Regions from separate parts of the Paraburkholderia sp. J8-2 genome, predicted to be linked through region 3. Evidence: riboswitches for the same ligand, from Rfam matches in the RefSeq annotation. Region 3 holds a riboswitch; each other region holds the start of a gene.
The links. A riboswitch is a leader RNA that binds a small molecule or an ion and turns the genes downstream of it on or off. The one in region 3 is predicted to bind cobalamin.

Region 1 (2,196 bases), on a different contig from region 3:
CGGGTTTTGCAGCGTGCTGGCGATCGCGACCGTGACGCCGTCGAGCGCCAGCTTGCCGCGCACGAGCGGACCGCCGCCCGCCGCGAGACGCGCGCAGGGCTCGCACACGCCGTCCACGCCGAATTGCGCTTGGGCAGCAGCGGAGGGCGGCGCGATCGTGGGCGTCGCGGCGATTTGCTCCCGCGTGAACGTGTACAGCGGCAGCGCATGCGCCCCGCAAAACGCCTGTAGCGCGGGTTCGCCGGCTTTGACGTCGAGCGTGGCCACGGAGGTCACGCTTTCGAGCGGCCACGCACCGAGCGCGGCGCGCACGGCGGCGTCGACCTGCGCAAGCGTCACGCCGCGCCGGCAGCCAATGCCGAGCGCGAGCGACGGCGCGCGCTGTGCGGGCTCCAGCGTGGTTTCGAATGAAGCTGCGCGCGTGGCGCGATTTTCGACAGAATTCACGGCGGGAGCGGAGCAAGCAAAACAGTCGTATTCCGGCCGTTGCCGGATGCGCGCTACGATAGCACACGCTTTTGCGGCTTCCCACGCCTTCCTTGACGCGCAAGCCCCCCGCGCCTACACTCGCACGCACTCTGGTGCTCGCGCGCGCGATTCATGATGCGCGCGCAGTTAAACGGGAATCAGGGAGCCATCCCGCCTCGGGCGTGGCCAACCTGAACTGCACCCGCAACGGTACAACGAGCGCGGCGTTCGAACGAATGCCGCAAACCGCTTCCATGCTTTACGCAGTCCACGCCACTGCCCGAGCCGGCCGCAAGGCCACTCGCGCGGGAAGGCGAAGCGGTGTTTCGTCAGTCCGGATACCGGCCAGATACGTGGGATTCGCGCTGCGGGGATGCGGTGCCGGGTCCATGATATTCACGCGTCGGCCGGGCGAGGCCCCGGTGCGTTTCTGGTCGTTCGTCCCCCCGCAGGTTTTTTTTGAATCGTTACGCGTGAGTGCGTCTCCACGGATACGCGCGTGCTCGCGTGACGACACACAGACACCCGCACGAACGGCCAACGCGACGCACCCCGCTATCCGGCTTGGCGCCGAAGGAGCACTTCATGCAAATGCGCAAGATTCCGGTCACGATCGTGACGGGCTTTCTCGGCAGCGGCAAAACCACGCTGCTGCGTCACATTCTCCAGCACGCGGGTGGTCTGCGCGTCGCGGTCATCGTCAACGAGTTCGGCGAACTCGGTATCGACGGCGAAATTCTGCGCGGCTGCGGCATTGGCTGCGACGAGAACGGCAACGAAACGGAAGGCCAGCTCTACGAACTCGCGAACGGTTGCCTGTGCTGCACCGTGCAGGAAGAGTTCTTCCCGGTGATGGAGAAACTGCTCGAACGCCGCGGCGACATCGATCATGTGCTGATCGAAACCTCCGGCCTCGCGCTGCCCAAGCCGCTCGTTCAGGCGTTCAACTGGCCGTCGATTCGCAACGCGTTCACCGTCGATGCGGTCGTGACCGTGGTGGACGGCCCCGCCGCCGCGAGCGGCCAGTTCGCCGAAAACCCGCAGGCCGTGGACGCACAACGCCGCGCCGACCCGAATCTCGATCACGAATCGCCACTGCACGAGCTGTTCGAAGACCAGCTTTCGGCCGCCGATCTCGTCATTCTCAACAAGACCGATCTGCTCGACGAAGCGGGCCAGGACGCGCTCATTGCCGAGCTGCGCGAAGAACTGCCGCCGCAGGTGAAGATCGTGCGCGCGCAGCACGGCAAGCTCGATCTGCATACGCTGCTCGGGCTCGAAGCGGCTTCCGAAGAGAGCATTCATCTGCGGCACGACCATCACGGTTCCGGCGACGATCCCGATCATCATCATGACGAGTTCGATTCGGTCGTGGTGTCGGGCGCGGCCGCTTCGCGCGAGAGCGTGATCGAAGCGCTGCAGCAGCTCGTCGATGCACACACGATCTATCGCGTGAAGGGCTTCGCCGCGCTGCCGGGGGCACCGATGCGTCTCGTGATTCAAGGTGTAGGCCGCCGCTTCGACAGCTATTTCGACCGCCGCTGGAACGCGCAGGAAAGCGCGACGCAGCCGCTTGCGAGCCGCTTCGTGCTGATTGGCGAAGACCTCGATGGCACGACGCTGCAAGCGGCATTCGACACGGCGCTCGCGAACGTGCAGATCGCGGGCGCGAAGTGACCGCGCTGAGCTAGACGAGGCCGTACCATGCACTTGCTGCGCACCACGCCA
Region 2 (2,196 bases), on a different contig from region 3:
GGCGGAATCGTTGCGCGCGGGCAGGCCGCCCGGCACATCCACAGGCAGAAACGCCAGTTCGCGCGTGTAGTCGTAGGCGAGCTTGGTCTCGCCGTCGAGCGGCATGCCGAAGAGCGTGTGGCCCCTTTCCTGATGCGTGAGCGACGTGGAGGTGGCAAAGCGCGTCGAATCGATCTCGTCGGTCGGGATCGTCGGGTCGTTCGAATAGAGGAACTGACGGTCGGTGGCGTACCCCACCGACTGGTCGAACTGCGTGGTCGGCGTGATGTCGAGGTGGAACGCGAGGCCGGTCGTGAGCTGGTTGTCGCGCTGGCGGTCGTTGCCACCCGCGTTGTCGTAGGAGAGATCGGAGCGGTGGTAAAGCGCGAAGGTCGAGATCGACCAGTTGTCGTGCGCATAGCCAAGGCGCGCGTCCAGGTTCTGCGCGTGGTAAGGGTTGCGGCCGGCTTCGTGGCCGTAGGCCCAGGGCTGCGTCGCGTCGATGCCGGCCGTGTTGTAGTCGTGCAGACCCAGCGAATACGTGAGTCCGCTCAACGCGGCAAGCGGCCCTGCCGAGCCGATCGTGCCCGAGGTGCGCACCTGCGTGTCGAAGGTCTTGTTCGAGCCGCCGCCGAACGACACGGTGGTCTGGTTCGGCTGGTTCGACGCATGGCGCGTGAAGAGCTGCACGACGCCGCCCACGGCGTCCGCGCCGAACGAGGCGGCCGCGGGACCCGAGATCACCTCCACGCGGTCGAACGAGTCGGTCGCAAGATCGCCCCATTCGGCAGTGCCGGTGGTGACGGAGCCCACGCGTATGCCGTCGATGAACACGGCCACCTGGTCCGCCGACGACCCGCGGATGCTCACGCCCGTGTACGACCCAGGCCCCCCGGTCTGCGAGACGGTGACGCCGGGCAGCGTGGCGAGCGCCTGCGCAATGCTGGGGTCGACGGGCGAGACGCGGTCGAGGTCGGCGCGCGTGAGCACCTGGGTGGTTGCGTAGCGCTGGTCGAACGATTGCGGCAGGTGCTGCGTGTCGCCCACGACGAGGATATTGGGCAGCGTGGTGTCGTCGGTGGTTTGCTGCTGCGCCTGGGCGGGCGATGCGTCGGCGGCATGCGCGGTTTGCCACGCACAGGCGAGCGCGGCGGAAGTCAAAACGAACTGGCGAAACTTCATGATGCGGTGGCTGGAAACAGCGCTTGTTCAGGGCTGTCCTTGCAACGGGCAGCCGCCGCATGGGCGGTGCTTGCGCATTGGGGATCCCCGCCCGTTGCGGCTGCTGGACTCGGCTGATGGCAGGTCTCCTGGCTCGCGGGTCGACGTCCGTTGCCGGCCTTCCCGGTTTCCCAGTGGCCCGCTTTGGCATGGACTCGCCGCTGACAGTTGCGGGGGCAGCCGCAGTCTTGCACTGCGTTCCCTTTTGATCCCGTCGCCGGGAACCATCAGCGCGCAAGGGTAATGGCCGCGCATTGCGCGCGTCAACCTTTGCCGGGTGCGGTGTGGCGAAAACACCCGGTTTGGTCTGCCCCCCCGGCGCCACGCGTTGACCGATGGACGTGCGCTGTTATGCGGGTGTCTCACGGCATGCGATCTCGTGCCGTTGACGGAGGGGCGAGAGAGGCGCTTGCGAGCCTCGCGAAATCGCAAGCTCCGGTGTTCGGCGCATGAAACACGGCCCCGAACCATTGTGATTCGGGGCCGCTTTCCGGTGTGGCTACATCACGAAGCCGAGAGCTTCACCGCCACGCCGGTCGAAGAATAAACGGGCGTGGCCTTGAAGCCATCCACAGTGACGGTCGCGAACTTGACCGACGCGCCGCTGCCGTCGATCAGGTCGATCGTGTCGCCTGCCTTCGGCGCATAGCCGTTCACGAACTTCACGTGCAGCGTGCCGCCCGCCACCGTGAGCTGGCCGCCCACGCGCAGGCGTCCGCCGCCGTTGCCGTCGATGTCGAGTTCGAGCGTCGTGCTGTCGAGCTGCGTGTACTTGCCCGCTACCGTCAACGGCGCGGCCGCCGCGACGGTCACGCTGCCGCCGGAGCCCACGTACACATCGCCGTTGCCGAAGGCCGTGGCCGACGCGGCCGCGAGCACGCCGCCGCTCACCTGCGAGCCGCCCGTGTAACTGTTGTTGCCCGCGAGCGTGAGCGTGCCGCTGCCCTGCAGCGTGAGCTTGCCCGAGCCGGCAATGTCGTTGCGCCAGGTGTCGGC
Region 3 (2,196 bases):
ACGTGGTTGATACATCACGGATGCTAGGCTTCGAGTGCGTATGTGTCAACGCGTTGATACGCGCGATGTTCGCGGCGCACGTACACAGATCAAGGAATGCGGTGTCTGGTCTCAGCCCATTGCCGCGAGCCACACCCAGCCGTGCTGGCTGCGGCGTAGCGCTACGACGGAAAGCGGCGCGATTTCGATCGAGCGCAAACCCGACGACGGCGCGCCCAGCGCGTGAAGAATCGCCGCGCGCATCACACTTGCATGGGTGAAGGCGACCATGTCGGTAGCGGAGCTGGGGATCGCATCGAGCCAGGCGCTAACGCGCTCGCGAACATCGTCGAACGATTCGCCCCCGCCTGGCGGCCTGAAAGCGGGGTCGCGTGTCCAGGCGGCAAGGGCGTCGGGCGCTTCATGGGCAAGATCCGCGAGGCGCTTGCCTTGCCACGCGCCAAAGGCCGTGTCGGCGAGGGTGCTGATTGGCGTTGCCCCGGCGAAGCCGGCCGCGTGTGCGCTCGCTCGCGCGACCGCAGCGGGACTCGTCACCGCGCGTTGCGCCTCGCCATTGCGCTCGCCACCGGCCAGGCGCGCGTGCCAGCGCTCGCGCCAAGCAGCAAGCGCCGCGAGTGCGCGGGCGTCGAGCGCTTCTTCGGCTTCATCGTCCGCTACAGGCGCTTGCGGGAATGTTCCCGAGCGCTGTGCGGCATTCGCCGCATGACTGATCAGCCAGACTGTCGTCGGCATGCTTTTCCTTACGTATCACTTCCCTGTAGCTGACATCCGGTCCGCAGCCCGTTGTCGTAGCGCGTAGAATACAGGCTCCACGACACGCGGAAGCCGGTGCAAGTCCGGCGCGGTCGCGCCACTGTAACTGGTTGCCGTCGATTGAATTTCGATTGAATCGAAGCAACGGGAGTCAGACCCGCGCGTCGTGAACCACTTTTTCAACGACTAGCGGGGCGCGTTACCCCAGGAGAAGTCAGCATGTCCGACACCGCATTCCCCCTGCAGCACGCACCGGCCGCGCCGGCACCCATTGCGCTGCGGGAGATCCTGCCCTGGGCGATCTTCGGCGGCCTCATGCTGCTGCTGGCCCTGTACTTCGTGGGCGCCGAGCAAGGCGCGACCTCGATCGTCCCGGGCATGTACGTCCACGAATTCGTTCACGACGGCCGCCACCTGCTCGGCTTTCCCTGCCACTGACCGGGAGCTGAACATGGTCGGCAAGTTGCTGGTACGCGGCATGCTCGCAGGCATCGCCGCGGGACTTCTCACGTTCGGCTTCGCGAAGATCGTGGGCGAGCCCCAAGTCGATCAGGCGATTTCCCTCGAACAAAAGCTCGATGCCGCGAAGGGTGAAGCCCCCGAACCCGAAATCGTGAGCCGCAAGACCCAGGCGAGCCTCGGGCTCTTCACGGGCGTGATGGTCTATGGCGCATCGATCGGCGGCCTCTTTGCGCTCGTCTTCGCGTATGCGAACGGACGCGTAGGGCGTCTTTCGCCGCGCGCGCTCTCGGCCTGGCTCGCGCTCGCGGCGTTCGTCGCGATCTACATGGTGCCGAGCATCAAGTACCCGGCGAACCCGCCCTCGGTCGGGGACCCGGAGACGATCGGCTATCGAACCGGGCTCTTCTTCCTGATGGTCGCGATCTCGATCGCCGTGTCGGTGTTCTCGCTCAAGGTGCGCGCGGTCTTCGTGCCGCGCCTTGGCGGGTGGAATGCTTCGATCGTGGCGCTCGTGCTGTTCGTCGTCGTGATCGGCGCGGTCCAGTTCGCGCTGCCGGCGGTCAACGAGGTGCCCGCCGCCTTCCCGGCCGTGCTGCTGTGGAAGTTCCGCACGGCGTCGATCGGTATGCAGGTGATTCTCTGGACCACGATCGGCCTGCTTTTCGGCGCGCTCGCCGAAAAGCTGATTGGCGCGAACGCCCGTGCGCTCAGCGCGCGCGGCACGCATACGCGCGCCGCGTAAGCGCGGCAGGGCCGCTGGGCGCGCGCCGCGCACCTATCGAAAAAGCGACCCCAAACTTGCGTAAATGCCCCGCACGCCCCGCGTGCCGGGGCATTTTTTTTCACCTTTCAAAAGCATCGGGCCCGCGGCTGCGCGGGCCCGATCCGCGTGCGCCCATGCGCGGCACCGCAATGCTGCAGTGCAATATTCACGCCGTGCCAGTTTGAGCAATCTATTTTGCACTGAGACGATCCGCGCCA
Region 4 (2,196 bases), on a different contig from region 3:
GCACGTCGCGCTTCGTGAGCTGGCCGTCGTGGCGGTAGGCGTCGTCGGGAAGGCCCGGCGTGAGCGTCCAGCCGTGCGCAGGCGCATTCGCAACATCGCTTTCGCATTCGAACGCGACGAGGTTGAGCGCCGCGGTTTCGTCGACGTGCCACGCATCGGCGCGGCCTTCGATGCGGCGCTCAAGCGGGCCGCCCAGATGCTCGAACACGGCAAGACGCGTGGCGCCGAAGCCCGCTTCGGCGAGCAGCGCGGCGAGCGCCGCGGGCGTGCGCCCGTCCGCGCTCAACGCCAGCACGCGCGAGCGCGCGTAGAGATAGCGGCGCAGCGCATCGAGCGGTCGGCCGACGAGCGAGACCATCGCCGTATCCTGCAACGCCCAGCCCATGCGCGCCGCCGCCAGCGAGAGCGACGAGGGCGCGGGCAGCACGCGCATTTCACCGGGCGCCACGCGGCGCGCGAGCGTCGCGCCCACGCCGAACAGCATGGGGTCGCCGCTCGCGAGCACGCATACGGGCGCATTCGACTCGCGATGCGCGAGCAGCGCCTCGACGCTGAACGGCTGCGGCCACGCTTCGCGGCGCGCACGCACGCGCGAGGGCAGCATCGCAAGATGGCGCTCGCCGCCCGTCACGACGGCAGCGTCGAACAACGCGCGCCGCGCGTCGCGCCCGAGCCCCGCATAGCCATCGTCGCCTATGCCCACCACCGTCAGCCATGCCTGCGTGCCCTGCATTCGTTCTCCCGCTTTTGCTTGCTTTGTTGCCTGGTTTGTCGCCTGTTTCCGCGCGCCGCCATCGGCCCGCAACCCGATTGCCGGGCGGAGCGCGCGCGAAAACGGGCATAATACCGTGTCCGCCGGCGCCTTTAAGGCACTTTGTATGAGGCCGGAGTCAGCGCTGAAGCGCTAACTCCGGATCGCAAACAGGGAACACAGCAAGCTGTGGCCGCCCCCGCGACTGTAAGCAGCGAGACCGCATCCACCCGAGCCACTGGTTTTACCGGGAAGGCCGATGCGGTCCACGACCTGCGAGCCAGGAGACCTGCCGGCCGACTGTTCGTGCGAACCCATATCGGGCGGGGTGTACCGATACCGCTGCCGTTTCCCGCCTCACGTGCGGGCAGCGCGCCGCTCCCGCGCGATGCTTACCCGGTATTCCCTTGAAACACGAAACGAAGCCCGTCTCGCCCGCTGCTGCATTGGCCGTGCTCCGCCCCTCGGCGTGCCCGGGGCTCGTGCGCGTGGTCGCGGCGCGCGACGGCGGCCTGTGCCGCATCCGCCTGCCCGGCGGCGTGCTGAGCGCCACGCGGGCGCGCGCCCTCGCCGACGCCGCGTTGGCGCATGCCGGCGGCGTGCTCGAACTGACCAATCGCGCGAACGTGCAGATTCGCGGCGTACGCGTGGGCGAGGAGGCCGCGTTGAGCGCCGCGCTGATCGGTGCGGGCCTCGGGCCCGCTGGCATCGACGCCGCGAGCCCGGTCGAGCACGCGTGCGCCGCCGACGAATTGCGCAACGTGATGCTGAGCCCGCTCGCGGGCGTTGACCCTGAGGCTTTGTGCGACACAACGGTGCTCGCCGCAGCCCTCATCGACATGATGCAGCGCGAAGCGCGTTTCGCCGCGCTCTCGCCCAAGTTCGCGCTGCAACTGGACGGCGGCGAGCGTATGGCGATGCTCGGGCATCCGCACGACATCTGGCTCGCCGCGTTGCCGCACGGCGCGACCGTGCGCTTTGCACTGGGCCTTGCAGGGTGCCCCACGACGCAGCCAATCGGCACGCTCGCGACCGAAAATATTTGCGCATCGATACGTGCGCTGCTCCATGCGTTCCTCGATCTCGCGGGCGCAGACGCAACGCGCATGCGTGACGTGCTCGCCGCACACTCACTCGATGCGCTGCTGCAACGCGCGCGCGATCATGGCGGCTTCGCGCTGATGCGTGACGACGCCGCGCTGCACGCGTGGCGTCGCGAGCCGAGTCCTGCCGGCTTGCGACTGGGCGCGCACGCGCTGCACGTCGACGGCAGTGGCTACGTAGGCGCGCAGCCCGCGCTCGGCCGCATCGACGCGCATACGCTGCGCGCGCTCGCCGCGCTCGCGCAAGACTCGGGCGATGCGACGCTGCGGGTGACGCCATGGCAAGGCCTGCTGCTGCCTAACGTGCCCGCGCGCGCCATGACCGGCGCGCTCGAACGGCTG

Region 1: linked by a shared signal. The riboswitch ahead of cobW (cobalamin biosynthesis protein CobW) and the one ahead of U5A52_RS26700 (CbtB domain-containing protein) in region 3 are both predicted to bind cobalamin.
Region 2: linked by a shared signal. The riboswitch ahead of U5A52_RS09070 (TonB-dependent receptor domain-containing protein) and the one ahead of U5A52_RS26700 (CbtB domain-containing protein) in region 3 are both predicted to bind cobalamin.
Region 4: linked by a shared signal. The riboswitch ahead of cobG (precorrin-3B synthase) and the one ahead of U5A52_RS26700 (CbtB domain-containing protein) in region 3 are both predicted to bind cobalamin.

Annotation. Positions count from the first base shown of each region.
Region 1 is NZ_CAJMZA010000007.1:268,440-270,635, reverse strand. It holds gene U5A52_RS18675 (cobalamin biosynthesis protein) at 1-396, opposite strand, end outside; cobalamin riboswitch at 563-833, shown strand; gene cobW (cobalamin biosynthesis protein CobW) at 1,054-2,145, shown strand; gene cobN (cobaltochelatase subunit CobN) at 2,173-2,196, shown strand, end outside.
Region 2 is NZ_CAJMZA010000003.1:48,211-50,406, reverse strand. It holds gene U5A52_RS09070 (TonB-dependent receptor domain-containing protein) at 1-1,161, opposite strand, end outside; cobalamin riboswitch at 1,262-1,444, opposite strand; gene U5A52_RS09065 (acid phosphatase) at 1,705-2,196, opposite strand, start outside.
Region 3 is NZ_CAJMZA010000014.1:186,337-188,532, reverse strand. It holds gene U5A52_RS26705 (histidine phosphatase family protein) at 112-732, opposite strand; cobalamin riboswitch at 764-933, shown strand; gene U5A52_RS26700 (CbtB domain-containing protein) at 973-1,191, shown strand; gene U5A52_RS26695 (CbtA family protein) at 1,205-1,957, shown strand.
Region 4 is NZ_CAJMZA010000007.1:254,601-256,796, forward strand. It holds gene cbiE (precorrin-6y C5,15-methyltransferase (decarboxylating) subunit CbiE) at 1-733, opposite strand, end outside; cobalamin riboswitch at 875-1,063, shown strand; gene cobG (precorrin-3B synthase) at 1,159-2,196, shown strand, end outside.